2 regions of the Bradyrhizobium sp. Ken51 genome follow, and region 1 is predicted to be linked to the other one. Evidence: predicted binding sites of a transcription regulator. Region 1 holds the regulator's gene; the other holds the start of a gene.
The links. The regulator HrcA, encoded in region 1, represses chaperone genes, less so after heat shock. The targets are predictions, from matches to a motif close to GTTAGCACTCNCNNNNNGNGAGTGCTAAC.
Positions count from the first base shown of each region.

Region 2: a site for HrcA is predicted at 2,214-2,242, ahead of AC0L27_RS37765 (co-chaperone GroES). Genes of this name have one in related genera too.

Region 1 covers NZ_JBVVPB010000007.1:57,975-61,384, forward strand. Annotated here, with positions in the region: gene pncA (bifunctional nicotinamidase/pyrazinamidase) at 1-77, shown strand, start outside; gene grpE (nucleotide exchange factor GrpE) at 154-768, opposite strand; gene hrcA (heat-inducible transcriptional repressor HrcA) at 865-1,953, opposite strand; gene rph (ribonuclease PH) at 2,135-2,848, shown strand; gene rdgB (RdgB/HAM1 family non-canonical purine NTP pyrophosphatase) at 2,860-3,410, shown strand, end outside.
Region 2 covers NZ_JBVVPB010000046.1:32,930-36,339, reverse strand. Annotated here, with positions in the region: gene groL (chaperonin GroEL) at 119-1,768, opposite strand; gene AC0L27_RS37765 (co-chaperone GroES) at 1,860-2,174, opposite strand; gene AC0L27_RS37760 (hypothetical protein) at 2,919-3,110, shown strand; gene AC0L27_RS37755 (hypothetical protein) at 3,145-3,410, shown strand, end outside.

The DNA.
Region 1 (3,410 bases):
TCGCAAAAGCCTGGGCCGATATGGCCAAGGCCGGCGTGAAGCGGATTCAGTCCGCGGATATCGCGGCGAGCGCGTAAGAGGCGCGACCGAACTGCCAGACCCTCATCCTGAGGAGCGCACCCTTCGCGCGCGCCTCCTCACCATGAGGATCGATCAGTTGGCCGCGCCGTTCGGCTCGTTGCTGTTGGCGGGCGCGGCCTTGGCGCCGCCCTTGGCGACACCCACCAAGGCGGGACGCAGCACGCGCTCGCCGATGGTGTAGCCGGCCTGCATGACCTGCACGACGGTGCCTGCGGGCACCGACGCATCGGGCACCTCGAACATCGCCTGCTGGAAGTTGGGGTCGAACTTCTGGCCCAAGGGGTCGAATTTCTTCACGCCGTGTTTTTCCAGCGCGCTGAGCAGCGAGCGCTCGGTCAGCTCGACGCCTTCGATCAGCGAAGCCAAGCCTGCATCGGCCGCCGCACGGGCTTCGGCCGGAACGGCATCGAGCGCGCGCTGGAGGTTGTCGGCGATGTCGAGCACGTCGCGGGCAAAGCCCGTGACGCCGTAGAGCTTGGAGTCTGCGACCTCCTTGGCGGTGCGCTTGCGCAAATTCTCCATCTCGGCCAGCGTCCGCAGCATGCGATCGCGCGCCTCGGCGGCTTCCTTCTGCAGGAGCTCGACCGAGCCGGGCTCGGGATCGTCGGGCATGATGTAGGGTTTTGACACCACGGGCTCGCCGGCCGCAGCACTCGTGTCTTCGGGTTGCCGGTCTCGATCGGTCATCGGCTCTCTTTTCGCATTCGTCTCAGGGGGTTTCTGGCCCGGATATCGTGCTTCGGGCGCCGAAAATCAAGCGCCCGTGATCGGGAGAGACGCCGGTCAGCCCCCCAGGAGCCGGCTGACGATGCGGGCAGCGTAGTCCACGGTCGGGATCACGCGGGCATAATTCAGCCGTGTCGGCCCGATCACGCCCAAAACGCCGACGATATGGCCGGCGGCATCCCGATAGGGCGAGATGATGGTGGACGAGCCCGACAGCGAGAACAGCTTGTTCTCACTGCCGATGAAGATTCGCACGCCTTCCGCGGTTTCGGCCCGGCCGAGCAGGTCGATCACGCCACGCTTGGTCTCGAGATCGTCGAACAGCAGGCGAACGCGCTCGAGATCCTCCAGCGCATGCAAATCTTCGAGCAGATTGGCGTGGCCGCGAACGATCAGCTGGCGATCCTCGTTTTCGCCGCCCGACCAGCTGGCGATACCGGCCGAGATCACCTTGTGCGTCAGCTGATCGAGCTCGGTCCGCGCCTCTCCGAGCGCGGTCTCGAGCTCCAGCCGGGCCTCGGCCAGGGTCCGGCCACGGATACGTGCATTGAGGAAGTTGCCGGCTTCAGTCAGCGCCGAGGATGGAACCCCCGGCGGGAGCGTCAGCACGCGGTTTTCGACCTGCCCGTCCTCGCCGACCAGGATCACCAATGCCTTTTCCGGTTCCAAGCGGACGAATTCGATATGTTTCAGCCGCGCATTGGATTTCGGCGTCAGCACGACGGCGGCTGCGCGGGTCAGGCCGGAGAGCCGCGTCAATGCCTCCTCGAGCGCAGCCTCCACCGATTGCGCGTGGCCGACGGAGGTCAACTGGCTCTGGATCGCCTGCCGTTCACTATCATTGAGGTCGCCGACCTGCATCAGGGCATCGACGAAGAAGCGCAGGCCGAGTTCCGTCGGCAACCGGCCGGCGGAGGTGTGCGGGGCGTAGATCAGGCCGAGCTGTTCCAGGTCGGCCATGACGTTACGAACCGAAGCGGGCGACAGCGGCATGGCGATCAGGCGCGAAATATTGCGCGAGCCCACCGGCTCTCCGGTCGCGAGATAGCTTTCGACGATTTGACGAAAGATGTCGCGGGAACGCTCGTTGAGCTGGGCGAGGCCCGCGCGCGGCGCGATCAGATGGATCGGATCGTGATGGGCCACAGACGGTAACTCCTCTCAGATACAGGTAATTTGTCTATCCCTGGGGCTTCTGACAAGCGTGGCGTTCGCGGATTGAAAATCGGGGGTGGACAAGGCCTCGATCTTCCCCCTTGCCGCCCACCCTCACCCCACCTACAAGCACCGCCAACAGCCCTTTTCCGAGAGTTTTGGAGGATTTCCCATGCGGCCAAGCCGCCGTGCGCCCGACGAATTGCGCCCCGTAACGCTGGAGCGCGGCGTGGTCAAATATGCGGAAGGCTCGTGCCTGGTGAAATTCGGCGACACCCACGTGCTGGTCACCGCCACGCTGGAAGACCGCCTGCCGCCATGGCTGAAGGGCCAAGGCCGTGGCTGGGTTACCGCCGAATACGGCATGCTGCCGCGCGCGACCTCGGAACGCACCCGCCGCGAGGCCTCCGCCGGAAAGCAGAGCGGCCGCACCGTCGAAATTCAGCGCCTGATCGGCCGCTCGCTTCGCACCATCATCAATCTCGAAGCGCTCGGTGAGCGCCAGATCACGGTCGATTGCGACGTGCTGCAGGCCGACGGCGGCACCCGCACGGCCTCGATCACCGGCGCCTGGGTCGCCCTCGCCGATTGCATCACCTGGATGAAGGCGCGCAACATGGTCAAAGCCAATGTGTTGCGCGACAACGTCGCCGCGATCTCCTGCGGCATCTACAAGGGCACGCCCGTGCTCGACCTCGACTATGCCGAGGACTCCGAAGCCGATACCGACGCCAATTTCGTCATGACGGGCGATGGCCGCATCATCGAAGTCCAGGGCACCGCGGAACGCGAGCCGTTCACGGAAGCCGAGTTCCTGGCGCTGATGGCGCTGGCGCGCAAGGGCGTCGCGCGTCTCGTGGACTTGCAGAAACTGGCGGTAGCGTAGTCAATAGGCCGATGCATCGCCGAATCACCGGAAAGCTCGTCATCGCGACCCATAATCCCGGCAAGCTCGCCGAGATAAAGGAGCTGCTCGCGCCTTACGGCATCGACGCGGTGTCAGCCGGCGAATTAGGCCTTCCCGAGCCGGAAGAGACCGGGAACGATTTCCGCAGCAATGCCGCGATCAAGGCCATCGCGGCAGCGCAGGCGACGAAGCTGCCGTCTTTCGCCGATGATTCCGGCATCGTGGTCGACGCGCTCGACGGCGCGCCCGGCATCTACTCGGCGCGCTGGGCCGGGCCGAACAAGGATTTTGCCGCGGCGATGGCACGGATCGAGCGGCTGTTGCAGGAGCGCGGCGCGATCACGCCCGCCAAACGCAAGGCGCATTTCGTTTCCGCGCTCTGCGTTGCATGGCCCGACGATCATCTCGCAGAGGTCGAGGCGCGCGTCGACGGCACGCTGGTGTGGCCGCCGCGCGGCACCGCCGGCTTCGGCTACGACCCGATGTTTTTGCCCGACGGCCACAGCCGCACTTTCGGCGAGATGGAGAGCATCGAGAAGCA
Region 2 (3,410 bases), on a different contig from region 1:
GCTCCGGCGCGCTCGCGCAATGGTGTGCCAGGATTGGACCCCGTCTGACCGCAAGGAAATCGGCAAAGGCTCGGCGTCGCTGCCGAGCCTTATTATTGTCGAGCTCTGAATGTCGGGCTTAGAAGTCCATACCCCCCATGCCACCCATGCCGCCGCCCGGAGGCATCGCCGGACCGGCGCCGCCCTTCTTGGGCAGCTCGGCGACCATGGCTTCGGTAGTGATCAGGAGCGCCGCGACCGAGGCTGCGTTCTGGATCGCCACACGAACTACCTTGGTCGGATCGATGATGCCCTTGGAGACCAGGTTGCCGTATTCGCCGGTCTGCGAGTCGAAGCCGTAGGCGTATTGATCCTTCTCTAGGATCTTGCCGACGATCACCGAGCCGTCCTCGCCCGCGTTGATTGCGATCTGGCGGGCCGGGTAAGACAACGCCTTGCGCACGATCTCGACGCCGGTCTTCTGGTCGTCGTTCTTGGTGCGAATGCCTTTGAGGTGCTCGGTAGCACGGAGCAGGGCAACACCGCCGCCCGGGACGATGCCTTCCTCGACCGCCGCGCGGGTCGCATGCATCGCGTCATCAACGCGATCCTTGCGCTCTTTCACCTCGACCTCGGTCGCGCCGCCGACGCGGATCACCGCGACGCCGCCTGCGAGCTTGGCGAGTCGCTCCTGGAGCTTCTCACGGTCGTAGTCCGAGGTGGTCTCCTCGATCTGCGCCTTGATCTGGGCCACGCGCGCCTCGATGTCGGCCTTCTTGCCGGCGCCGCTGACGATCGTGGTGTTCTCCTTGTCGATCATCACCTTCTTGGCGCGACCGAGCATGTTGAGCGTGACGTTCTCGAGCTTGATCCCGAGATCTTCCGAGATCGCTTGGCCGCCGGTCAGGATCGCGATGTCCTGCAGCATGGCCTTGCGGCGATCACCGAAGCCCGGAGCCTTGACGGCTGCGACCTTGAGGCCGCCGCGCAGACGGTTGACGACCAAAGTGGCCAGCGCCTCGCCTTCGACGTCCTCGGCGATAATCACCAGCGGCTTGCCGCTCTGCACCACAGCTTCCAATAAGGGAAGCAGTTCATTCAACTGAGATAGCTTTTTCTCATTGATGAGGACGTAGGCATCTTCCATTTCAACGCGCATCTTGTCGGCATTGGTGACGAAGTAGGGCGAGATATAGCCGCGGTCGAACTGCATGCCTTCGACGACCTCGAGTTCGGTCTCGAGCGACTTGGCTTCCTCAACCGTGATGACACCCTCGTTGCCGACCTTCTTCATGGCGTCGGAGATGAACTTGCCGATCTCGGCATCGCCATTGGCCGAAATCGTGCCGATCTGGGCGATTTCCTCGTTCGAGGTGACCTTTTTGGAATTCTTGACGAGGTCGGCGACCACGGCTTCCACAGCCATGTCGATACCGCGCTTCAGATCCATCGGGTTCATGCCGGCGGCAACCGACTTGGCGCCTTCGCGGACGATCGCAGCCGCCAGCACGGTCGCAGTAGTGGTGCCGTCGCCAGCCGAGTCAGCGGACTTGGAAGCGACTTCGCGCACCATCTGGGCGCCCATGTTCTCGAACTTGTCGTCGAGCTCGATCTCCTTGGCGACGGTGACGCCGTCCTTGGTGATGCGGGGAGCGCCGAACGACTTGTCGAGGACGACGTTGCGGCCCTTCGGACCGAGCGTCACTTTTACCGCATTGTGGAGGATGTCGACACCGCGCAACATGCGATCGCGGGCGTCTACGCCGAATTTGACTTCTTTGGCTGACATATTGGTTTCCCCTGAGTTGACTTGGTCTTATCTCACCCTTGGCGAGGCGCCCGGCAGGCGCTCCTCAGGGGTGAGCGGTGCAGGCGGTGGATTAGGCGGCCTTCTTCTTGGAAGACACGTCGGTGAGAACGCCCATGACGTCGCTCTCCTTCATGATCAGCAGGTCCTGGCCGTCAATCTTGACTTCGGTGCCGGACCACTTGCCGAACAGCACGCGGTCGCCGACCTTGAGGTCGATCGCGATCAGCTTGCCGGCTTCGTCGCGGCCGCCGGGGCCAACAGCGACGATTTCGCCCTGCGAGGGCTTTTCCTTGGCCGTGTCGGGAATGATGATGCCGCCAGCAGTCTTCTCTTCTGCGTCGATGCGCTTGACCACGACCCGGTCGTGAAGCGGACGGAATTTCATGCTCTCCTCCTACCTTCTAGTCGCATTTATTTTGGATGAAATAGCAATCGAAGCTAGCGAGTGCTAATCGCTCGGAAAATAGGCCGGCCTGGCCGGCATACAAGACAAAGCCGCGAAGGATTTCGAGAATCAGTCGCCCTCATCGGCCCGCGGAGGCCATTCATAGCCACCCAAAGGAGCACCTGGAATCTGGGCTGGTCCGAAGAGGCCCGCTGGGGAAATTCAGGGCCGCGCCTGCCCAGGTTGTTGTTTGGCTTTGCCATCCAATGGCTAAGCCGGGCCAAGTCGCGCGGCCCGCCTGTTCAGGTACTATGATGCCGCGACCAAGCTCCGCGACGGCTCAAAGCAGCCGGGAAATCCCATCCCTCTCGCCCACCGAGAGCACCTGAGATGCAGCGGTAGAGCAAGTTCTTTTCTAGATTCTCTCCCTCCGCCATAGATAATTGTTTTCGTTGCATTTTTCGGCGCTTCCTGGGACTAAAACCCCCGGGTAAACCCCGGCGCCAGGATAGGGTCGGGCGCGGTCCTATTAGCGGGCCGGGCGCGAGGCTTTATGGCGGGGCGGTACCTACAAAGGCTGCCCACCTAAAGGTGTGCCTACGGACAGCCCTAGCCCGGCGCGGGTCCTCCTAAAGCCGGCCGCCCGGGGCCGCTTTAGTGGGGTAGGGGCACCCGGGCACAAAGCTGTGCACCCCGACCACGCGGCCGGTGGCGGCGGGCCTTGGACTTGCTACCACAGCGAGCATGACCTCGCCTTCCGCTAATTATGTCAAACGCGCCCTCGATCGCCTGATCGAAAGTGCCAGCGTAAATGCATCGGCCGGGATCAGCCGTATTCACCGCGAGAATACAGCGGTAGGTCGGCTGGAGAGCGGCCTTACCTTGACCCAAAGCAATGACGCGATGCTCGCGTTGATGAAAACGAGTATCAAATGACGGAGTTTCGCTCATCTTCAACGCGTTTGAGAAGGTGACGCCCGAAGGCATCGATCTATTGCGCCAATTCACCGTCTCGCTTGAAAAGGGCATGGCTGCCCCAGTTTGGCAATGGGCGAGGGTCGAGGACCCGACGGCTAACTTCAAGTTGAAGATGGCGAAGGAGCTAGATGTACGGCTGGCCGAAGTCTCCGCTGCGGCGATAGATGATTTCGAACATGGAATGACGATGGGAGGTTTTCGCTTGAAGAAGCATCCTGCGCTTAGCATCGTGAACAACATGGTCAACAGTCCCGGCGC